DNA from 3 places in the Actinoplanes derwentensis genome. Region 1 is predicted to be linked to each of the others. Evidence: riboswitches for the same ligand, from Rfam matches in the RefSeq annotation. Region 1 holds a riboswitch; each other region holds the start of a gene.
The links. A riboswitch is a leader RNA that binds a small molecule or an ion and turns the genes downstream of it on or off. The one in region 1 is predicted to bind ZMP and ZTP.
Positions count from the first base shown of each region.

Region 1 (3,267 bases):
GGTATCAGCGGAAAACACCGCATCGTGAAACGGCCCCTTTCCGAGATGTCTTTCAGCGCCCCGAATCGAGCAGGCGGAACCGGTCGCCGTCCGGGTCGAGGAAGACCTCCGGCTCCACCTGCGTGGCACCCAGCGACAGCAGCCGCTCCACCTCGGCCGCACGGTCCACACCGGCCGCGACCGCCACCTCGAAGTGGACCCGGCCGTTCTTCGGATTCAGCGGCGGCCCGCCCCAGGTGATCTTCGGGCCGCCGTCCGGATGCTGGATCGCGGTCTCCTCGCCCTGGTCCCAGACCAGCGGCCAGCCGAGCACCCGGCTCCAGAACAGGCCGACCGCCCGGGTGCCGTCACACGAGACGGCACCGAGAAACCCGCACCCGGCGAGGAACTCGTTGCCCGGCCCGATGACGTCGAACTCGTTGCCACCCGGATCCGCGAGCACCACGTGACCATCGGCCGGGTCCTGACCGATGTCGATGTGCCGCCCACCGAGCCGCAGCACCTTGGCGACCGTCTCGAGCTGATCCGCCGAAGACGTGCTGGTCAACTCCAGGTGCATCAGGTTGAGCCCGATCTTCGGCACCCGGGCGGCCCGAAAGGTCACCCCGAAACGGCTCTCCGCCCCGGCCAGCATCGCCGCCCAGAACACCTCCTGCCCACCCGGATCCTCCGCGTCGAAACAGATCGAGATCAGTTCACTGCTCACTTCACCGACCCTAATTCAAAGACCACCACAGCGCCGGTACGGCTTATCGTGGCGCGGTGACCGATCTCGAACCCTTCGGAGCCCGCCTCACCCGGCTGCTGGATCTCCGGGGCATGTCGGCAGCCGACCTGTCCGGGGCCACGGAGGTGCCGGTGACCCGGCTCGGCCTGGAGATCGCGGAGATTCCGTGGAACGTGTCGCACCCGTGGCCCGTCGACCTCGTCGAACTCGCGTGGGCGGCACGCCACCTCGACGACGGGCAGATCCGGGCCACCATGGACTTCGCCGATACTCTGACCGGCCGGATTACTGGTACACGACCGGTGTCCTCTGACCGCCCGGAGAGGTGACGAACGTGACCGAACGTGAGGACGAGGTGCTGGCGCGGATCCGGCAAGGGGTGTTCTACACCGAGACGGAGGCGGCCTTTCTGGGGCCGGGGCGGCGGGCTGACCTGATCTTCGACTACAACGGCACCCGGCCCGGTGACACCGACCGGAAGCGGGAGCTGCTGGAACGGATTCTGGGGTCGGTCGGGAAGCGGACCGTGCTGCTGGCGCCGTTTCACGCCGGGTTCGGCAGCAACGTGCACATCGGTGACGACTTCTTCGGCAACGTCAACCTCACCTTCGTCGACGACGTCGAGATCCGGATCGGGGACGGCGTGATGATCGCGCCGGGCGTCACGCTGACCACTACCGGACATCCGATCCATCCGGAGCTGCGGGAGGACTTCCGGCGGTTCTCGAAGCCGATCACGATCGAGGACAAGGTGTGGATCGGCAGCAACGTGGTGGTGCTGCCGGGAGTGCGGATCGGGTACGGAGCGGTGATCGGGGCGGGCAGCGTCGTCAGCCGCGACATCCCGGCCATGACCGTCGCCGTCGGAACACCGTGCCGCGTGGTCCGGCACATCACCGACGCCGACCTGCCCACCGCCCGCCCGCCCGGAGACGGCCACTGACCGTGTCAGCCATCGACGCCCGCCCGCATGGATCTCATGTTATTTTCGGGCCACACGACTGGCGCGGGTGGACTGACCACCGGGGAGTGCAGCCGGAGCATCGACCGCCTGGGTGCTCCTCATCACCACGATGAGGAGCATGACCCGTGGCCCATCGCCTTCTGCATCTGTCCGACACGCATCTGCTGCATCCCGCGGTCGACGCCGCCGCGGCTCTCGACCGCATCCTGTTCGACGTGCGCCACGTGCCGGCGATCGACGCCGTGGTGGTGTCCGGGGATCTGGCCGACGACGGTTCCGCGGAAGGCTGTGGGATCCTGCTGCGCAAGGTCGGGGACTTCGCCCGGGAACGCGGCATCCCGCACCTCTACTGCACCGGCAATCACGACTCCCGTGACGCGTTCCGAGCCGTCTTCGGCAGTGGGCACCGCGACTTCAACGGCGACGACATCGGCCGTACGGGCCCGGACTGCGCCGCTGTCAGCGAGGTCGCCGGACTGCGGGTGATCACCCTGGACAGCCTGGTTCCCGGTGAGGTGCACGGACGGGTGAGCGACGACCAGTTGGAGTGGCTGCGGGCATTGCTGGCCGAACCCGCGCCCGCCGGATCGGTGGTCGTCCTGCATCATCCGCCGATCGCCCCGCAGTGGTCGGAGTGGATGCAGACCATCAACCTGCGTGACGCCGACCGGCTTGCCGAGGTGATCGCCGGCCGGGACGTCCAGGCCGTGCTCTGCGGCCACTTCCACCTGCAACTCTCCGGCGTCCTTCGGGGTGTCCCGGTGTGGGCGGGTCCCGGCGTGGTCTCCCGTCTCGACCTGACCGCCCCACCGCACCTGATGCGGGTGGTTCAGGGCGCCGGCGCCACGATCGTCGATCTGGGCGGCCCGTCGTCGCCGATGTTCCACGCGGTACACGCCCGCGATCCGCTGGCCGGCACCGCGATCGCCCTGGTGGACGGCCGGACCGGCATCCCCGCGACCGAACAGGTCACGCCCTGACCTGTCGCCGGGTTCATCCGGCCACCGCTGGTCAGCCGGCGATCTCGGTCTCGCTGCGGAGGATGCAGAACTCGTTGCCCTCCGGGTCGGCCAGGGTCACCCAGCCGGTGCCGTCGGGGTTGCGCAGGTCGTGCACCTCGGTCGCGCCCAGGGCCAGCAGCCGGGCCAGTTCGGCGTCGCGGCCGCCTTCGGTGGGGCGCAGGTCGAAGTGGATGCGGTTCTTGCCCTGTTTGCCGTCGGGTACCTGGATGAACAGGACGCGGTGCCGGCCGTCTCGGGAGAGGATCAGGCATTCCTCGTGGCCGGGTTCGTTGGGGTCGGCCGGGTCGTCGGTCCAGTCCAGGACGGTCTGCCACCAGCGCGACAGGGTGTAGGCGTCGGTGCAGTCCACGGCGGTGTGGGAGATGTAGGAGGTCATCGCATCATCCTCGCCCCATCGATGATCTTGCACAATGGCAGGTGGTTCGCGCTCGGCGAACAAGCCGATCCCGGCGGTTGGCCGGTGTAGGCGGTGGCGACGATCCCGTCAATGTACGAGTCTGTCGTCGGCAATCGTTGACTACCGGCGGGTACACGCGTTGGATGAGCACGCTCAA
Region 1 covers NZ_LT629758.1:2,404,283-2,407,549, forward strand. The annotation lists gene BLU81_RS11225 (VOC family protein) at 53-706, opposite strand; gene BLU81_RS11230 (hypothetical protein) at 763-1,056, shown strand; gene BLU81_RS11235 (sugar O-acetyltransferase) at 1,062-1,670, shown strand; ZMP/ZTP riboswitch at 1,715-1,791, shown strand; gene BLU81_RS11240 (metallophosphoesterase) at 1,817-2,671, shown strand; gene BLU81_RS11245 (VOC family protein) at 2,703-3,089, opposite strand; gene BLU81_RS11250 (ABC transporter ATP-binding protein) at 3,254-3,267, shown strand, end outside.

Region 2 (3,267 bases), 4.6 Mb from region 1:
TCACGAAGAACGGGTTGGTATCCGTCTTGGTGATCAGCCCGACAACCGGCTCCCCGGTGCCCCGATTGCACGCGGCCCCGCTGAGAACGAGCATCACGCAGACCACTGCTTTCCCGAACCCGCGCATGCCCCCTCCGAACACATCGAGAGATGACGCTGCCTCTGGCAGTAGACGCCCACCCTCCCTGAGTGTCAACAGCAGGTTTCTCGGCAGTTACATTCAGCTACGGCGCGGGCTTGTCTTGCGGCCGATCAACCTGGCGAGAAATGGCAAACGCCGCCTTCACCGGAACGGATCCGATGAAGGCGGCGCTTTGGGAAGAACTGTCAGCCGAGGTCGACCGACGGGTAGAGCGGGAACGGGGCGAGAAGTTCGGTGGCCTGCTTGCTGATCCGGTCGGAGAGGGCCGGGTCCAGGGTGAACTTGGCCTTCGAGCCCTCGGCCGGGGTGGTGGCGGCAAGGACCGTGTGGATCAGGTCGGCGATCTGGTCCATCTCGGCGACGCCCAGGCCGCGGCTGGTCAGGGCCGGGGTGCCGACGCGGATACCGGAGGTGTACCAGGCGCCGTTCGGGTCGTTCGGGATCGCGTTGCGGTTCGTCACGATGCCGCTGTCCAGCAGGGCCTGCTCGGCCTGGCGGCCGGTGATGCCGAACGGGTGCACGTCGAGCAGCACCAGATGGTTGTCGGTGCCGCCGGAGACCACCTGCACACCCCGCTTCAGCAGGCCCTCGGCCAGAGCCTGGCTGTTGGTGACGATCTGCTGGGCATACGTCGCGAACTCCGGCCGACGGGCCTCGGCGAACGCGATCGCCTTCGCGGCCATCACGTGCGGCAGCGGGCCACCGAGCACCATCGGGCAGCCGCGGTCCACCTGGGAGGACAGCTCCGGCTGGCAGAACACCGCACCGCCACGCGGGCCACGCAGGCTCTTGTGGGTAGTGGTGGTGACGATGTGCGCGTGCGGGATCGGGTTGTAGTCCCCGGTGAACACGCCACCGGCGACCAGACCGGCGAAGTGCGCCATGTCGACCATGAACGTCGCGCCCACCTCGTCGGCGATCTCGCGCATCTTCGCGAAGTTCACCTTCCGCGGGTACGCCGAGTAACCGCCCACGATCACCGCGGGCTTGAACTCCTTGGCGCTCTCCCGCAGCGCCTGGTAGTCGATCTGGCCGGTGGCCTGGTCGACACCGTAGGAGCGCTGGTCGAACATCTTGCCGGAGATGTTCGGCCGGAAACCGTGGGTCAGGTGGCCACCGGCGTCCAGAGACATGCCGAGCAGCCGCTGGTTGCCAAACGCCTGCCGCAGCTCGGCCCACTCGGCGTCGGTCAGGTCGTTGATCTGCCGCTTCTCGAACTTCTTGAGGAACGGCACCTCGACCCGGTCGGCGAGGATGGCCCAGTAGGCGACCAGGTTCGCGTCGATGCCGGAGTGCGGCTGGACGTACGCGTACGGAGCCCCGAACAGCTCTTTCGCGTGCTCGACGGCGATCGACTCGACGGTGTCGACGTTCTGGCAGCCGGCGTAGAACCGGCGGCCGATGGTGCCCTCCGCATATTTGTCGGAGAGCCAGTTACCCATGGCGAGCAGGACGGCCGGAGAAGCGTAGTTCTCACTGGCGATCAGCTTCAGCGACTCACGCTGATCGGTCAGCTCTTTCGCGATCGCATCAGCGATCCGCGGGTCGACCGTGCGGACCACCTCGAGCGCGGAACGGAAAGCGACGGACTCGGCGTTCAACTCTGCAGACATGGGACCTCCCTATCACGTAGCGAAGAGGCCCAGGCGCACGGCATGTCGTCGTCTCGACGGAGCCGCTCCCCGATGGTCAGCCCATCCGAACGCGCCAGTCACGGCCCGGACCCAGCATACCGGCGGTACCGGAACCCATCACACCCATTGCCCGTGACGCGGCCGACTCCACCGTCATTCAATCCTCTTCCAAACGCAGAAAAGGCCCACCCGGTCACCCGGGTGGGCCTTTCCATACGTTTGAGTCCGGCGGCGTCCTACTCTCCCACACCCTCACGAGTGCAGTACCATCGGCGCTGGAGGGCTTAGCTACCGGGTTCGGAATGTAACCGGGCGTTTCCCCTCCGCTATGACCACCGAAACAGCCATCAGCGAAACATCAACCAGCAACCCGAGGACCGGACTTCTCCGGATCGGGGTGGTTGTTCGTTTGCTGTGAATCACACAGTGGACGCTAAGCACAAAATTTAGGGTGGTTAAGCCCTCGGCCTATTAGTACCGGTCAACTCAACACGTTACCGTGCTTACATCTCCGGCCTATCAACCCAGTAGTCTAGCTGGGAGCCTTACCCACTCAAGGTGGTGGGATACCTCATCTCGAAGCAGGCTTCCCGCTTAGATGCTTTCAGCGGTTATCCCTTCCGAACGTAGCCAACCAGCCATGCTCCTGGCGGAACAACTGGCACACCAGAGGTTCGTCCGTCCCGGTCCTCTCGTACTAGGGACAGCCCTTCTCAAGTATCCAACGCGCACGGCGGATAGGGACCGAACTGTCTCACGACGTTCTAAACCCAGCTCGCGTACCGCTTTAATGGGCGAACAGCCCAACCCTTGGGACCTGCTACAGCCCCAGGATGCGACGAGCCGACATCGAGGTGCCAAACCATCCCGTCGATATGGACTCTTGGGGAAGATCAGCCTGTTATCCCCGGGGTACCTTTTATCCGTTGAGCGACACCGCTTCCACTCGCAAGTGCCGGATCACTAGTCCCGACTTTCGTCCCTGCTCGACCCGTCAGTCTCACAGTCAAGCTCCCTTGTGCACTTACACTCAACACCTGATTGCCAACCAGGCTGAGGGAACCTTTGGGCGCCTCCGTTACCCTTTAGGAGGCAACCGCCCCAGTTAAACTACCCACCAGACACTGTCCCTCGACCCGATCAGGGCCGCAAGTTAGATACCCAAACCCAACAGAGTGGTATTTCAACATTGCCTCCACCCGAACTGGCGTCCGAGCTTCACCGGCTCCCACCTATCCTACACAATTAAATTCAGATACCAATGTCAAGCTATAGTAAAGGTCCCGGGGTCTTTCCGTCCTGCCGCGCGTAACGAGCATCTTTACTCGTACTGCAATTTCGCCGGGCCTGTGGTTGAGACAGTGGGGAAGTCGTTACGCCATTCGTGCAGGTCGGAACTTACCCGACAAGGAATTTCGCTACCTTAGGATGGTTATAGTTACCACCGCCGTTTACTGGCGCTTAAGTTCTCCGCCTCGCCCTCACGGGCTA
Region 2 covers NZ_LT629758.1:7,032,581-7,035,847, forward strand. The annotation lists gene BLU81_RS30925 (substrate-binding domain-containing protein) at 1-127, opposite strand, end outside; gene BLU81_RS30930 (glycine hydroxymethyltransferase) at 328-1,755, opposite strand; ZMP/ZTP riboswitch at 1,776-1,867, opposite strand; rRNA gene rrf (5S ribosomal RNA) at 2,000-2,116, opposite strand; rRNA gene BLU81_RS30940 (23S ribosomal RNA) at 2,228-3,267, opposite strand, start outside.
Region 2: linked by a shared signal. The riboswitch ahead of BLU81_RS30930 (glycine hydroxymethyltransferase) and the one ahead of BLU81_RS11240 (metallophosphoesterase) in region 1 are both predicted to bind ZMP and ZTP.

Region 3 (3,267 bases), 4.0 Mb from region 1:
GCCGCCGACACGCTGGTCGGGGCGGTTCTGGAGATGTTGCGGCCGGAGCCGGGCGAGGTCTGCTGGGATCTGTACGGCGGTGCCGGCCTCTTCGCCGCGGCCCTCGCCGAACGGACCGGCGCTCGCACGGTCGTCGTCGAGTCCTCGCCGACCGGGGTGACCGCGGCCCGGAACAACCTGGCGAACCTGGCCGGAACCGAGATCGTCGAGGCCCGGGTGGACCTCGCGCTGGCCCGCCGCCGGTTGACCGCCCCGGTCGACCTGGTGGTCCTCGACCCGCCGCGGGCCGGAGCCGGCGCCCGGGTGGTCCGGTCGATCGCCGCCGCGAAGCCACGGGCGATCGCCTATGTCGCGTGCGACCCGGCGGCCCTGGCCCGGGACTTGAAGACGTTCCGGGCCGAGGGCTGGCGGATCGAGAGCCTCCGTGCCTTCGACTGCTTCCCGATGACCCAGCACGTCGAGTGCGTCGCCCACCTCGTCCCCGCCTGACCCCGTGTGGTGAGTTGGGGTGCGCATCGAACCCCAACTCACCACGCAGTGCGTGCCGGTTCGGTGCGTGGTGAGTTGGGGTTCGGTTCGAGCCCTAACTCACCACGCTGTGCGTGCCGGTTCGGTGCGTGGTGAGTTGGGGTTCGGTTCGAGCCCTAACTCACCACGCTGTGCGCGCGGGTTTGGTGTGTGGTGAGTTGGGGTGCGAATCGGGCCCGGACTTTCCACGCTGGGGGTGGGGTGACGGTGGGCACCGCATTCGGCCCGGCAGCCGCGGGGCGGCCTGGCGCCGTGCCTACCTTGCGGGGTAGGCACGGGGCTCTGGGTAGGCGTACGAGATCAGGGGTTTGATCTTTCGGCGGCGGCCACCGCGTTGCGGAAGAGCATCGCCACCGTCGTCGGGCCCACACCGCCGACCCGGGGCGTGATGGCGCCGGCCACCTCGGCGCACGACTCGTCCACGTCGGGGAGCAGGCGGCGGCCCTCGTAGCGGACGCCGGCGCCGATCACCACCGAGCCGGGCCGGACGTGCTCGGGCTTGACGATGCCGGGGACGCCGACCGCGGCGATCAGGATGTCGGCGCGCTGGGCGTAGCGGGGCCAGTCCTTGACGCCGGTGTGCACGACGGTGACCGCGGCGTTGGCGGTGGGGCGTTTCTGGGCCAGCAGCATCGCCAGCGGGCGGCCCAGGGTCGCGCCGCGGCCCAGGATGACCACCTCGCGGCCGGAGACCTCGATGTCGTGGAAGGCCAGCAGCGCCTCGATGCCGGCCGGGGTGCAGGGCAGCGGGCCGGGCAGACCGACGGCGAGGCGGCCCATGTTGAGCGGGTGCATGCCGTCGACGTCCTTGTCGGGGTCGAGGGTCTGCAAGGCGGCGTCGTAGTCCAGGTGGGCCGGGATCGGGTACTGGATCAGGACACCGTGCACGTTTTTGTCGTCGTTGTAGCCGGCGATCACCTTGAGCAGGTCGGCCTGGGTGATGTCGCCGCTCAGGTGCTCGTGCGGGGACTCGAAGCCCAGCTCGGCGGCCTGTTTCTGCTTGATCCGGATGTAGCCGGCGCTGGCGTCGTCGTCGCCGACCAGGATGGTGGCGAGGCTCGGGTTCACGCCGCGGGCTTTCAGGGCGGTGACCCGGTCACGGACGTCGTTCAGGACCGACTCGGCGACGGGGGCGCCGGGCAGAAGGCGTGCGGTTGACATGTGTCTCCCTCAGCGGGGAGCCCAGGCGGTCGACTCCCTCGTGACGAGCAGCTCCCCGATGGTTCGACCATCCCCGTGCCGCCAGTCGCTGCGTGTCTTCCAGGATGCCGGACGACTCGATCGGGCGGCCAGCCGGGGTGATGAACGAACGGATAGGTGGATGTACCAATTGTGTGGAGGATTGGTGACGGTCCGTTCGCTCAAGTCGCGTCCGTGCGCCTCGCGGATAGACTCATGCCTCATGAGCGACTCCCCCTCGACCCCGGCCGGTCTGCTGTCCAGCATCACCAGCCCCGGTGATCTGAAGCGACTGTCCGCGGAGCAGCTGCCCCTGCTCGCGGCCGAGATCCGTGACTTCCTCGTGGCCAAGGTGGCGCGGACCGGGGGTCACCTCGGCCCGAACCTCGGCGTCGTCGAGACGACCCTGGCGATGCACCGGGTCTTCGACTCCCCTCGCGACAAGATCCTCTTCGACACCGGCCACCAGGCGTACGTGCACAAGATGCTCACCGGCCGGCAGGACGGTTTCGACCTGCTCCGTCAGCGGGGTGGCCTGACCGGCTACCCCAACCAGGCGGAGAGCGAGCACGACCTGATCGAGAACTCGCACGCCTCCACCGCCCTGTCCTACGCCGACGGGCTGGCCAAGGCGTTCGCGCTGCGCGGCGAGGACCGGCACGTGGTCGCGGTCGTCGGTGACGGCGCGCTGACCGGCGGCATGTGCTGGGAGGCGCTCAACAACATCGCCGCCACGAAGAACCGCCTGGTGATCGTGGTCAACGACAACGGCCGGTCGTATGCGCCGACCATCGGCGGTCTCGCCGACCACCTCTCCACGCTGCGCCTGAACCCGGGTTACGAGAAGGTGCTCGACCTGGTCAAGGACGCGCTGGGCCAGACCCCGCTGGTGGGCAAGCCGGTCTTCGAGGTGCTGCACGCGGTCAAGAAGGGCATCAAGGACGCGGTCAGCCCGCAGCCGATGTTCGAGGACCTGGGCCTGAAGTACATCGGGCCGGTCGACGGCCACGACGAGCAGGCGATGGAGTCGGCGCTGCGCCGGGCCAAGGGCTTCAACGCGCCGGTCATCGTGCACGCGGTGACCCGCAAGGGCTACGGCTACCGCCCCGCCGAATCGGACGAGGCGGACTGCTGGCACAGCCCGAGCGCGTTCGACGCCGAGACCGGCAAGCTGGTGACGTCGTCGGCGCTGAAGTGGACCAAGGTCTTCGCGGAGGAACTGGTCGCGATCGCCGACGAGCGGCCGGACGTGGTCGGCATCACCGCCGCGATGGCCGAGCCGACCGGGATCGCCGCGCTGGCCAAGAAATACCCCGAGCGGACGTACGACGTGGGCATCGCCGAGCAGCACGCGGCGACCAGCGCGGCCGGTCTCGCGATGGGCGGGCTGCACCCGGTGGTGGCGGTCTACGCGACATTCCTGAACCGGGCCTTCGACCAGGTCCTGCTCGATGTGGCGATGCACAAGCTGCCGGTTACGTTCGTGCTGGACCGGGCCGGGATCACCGGGCCGGACGGGCCGAGCCACTACGGCATGTGGGACATGAGCGTCTTCGGTGT
Region 3 covers NZ_LT629758.1:9,064,749-9,068,015, forward strand. The annotation lists gene BLU81_RS40575 (class I SAM-dependent RNA methyltransferase) at 1-489, shown strand, start outside; gene BLU81_RS40580 (bifunctional 5,10-methylenetetrahydrofolate dehydrogenase/5,10-methenyltetrahydrofolate cyclohydrolase) at 829-1,689, opposite strand; ZMP/ZTP riboswitch at 1,702-1,788, opposite strand; gene dxs (1-deoxy-D-xylulose-5-phosphate synthase) at 1,931-3,267, shown strand, end outside.
Region 3: linked by a shared signal. The riboswitch ahead of BLU81_RS40580 (bifunctional 5,10-methylenetetrahydrofolate dehydrogenase/5,10-methenyltetrahydrofolate cyclohydrolase) and the one ahead of BLU81_RS11240 (metallophosphoesterase) in region 1 are both predicted to bind ZMP and ZTP.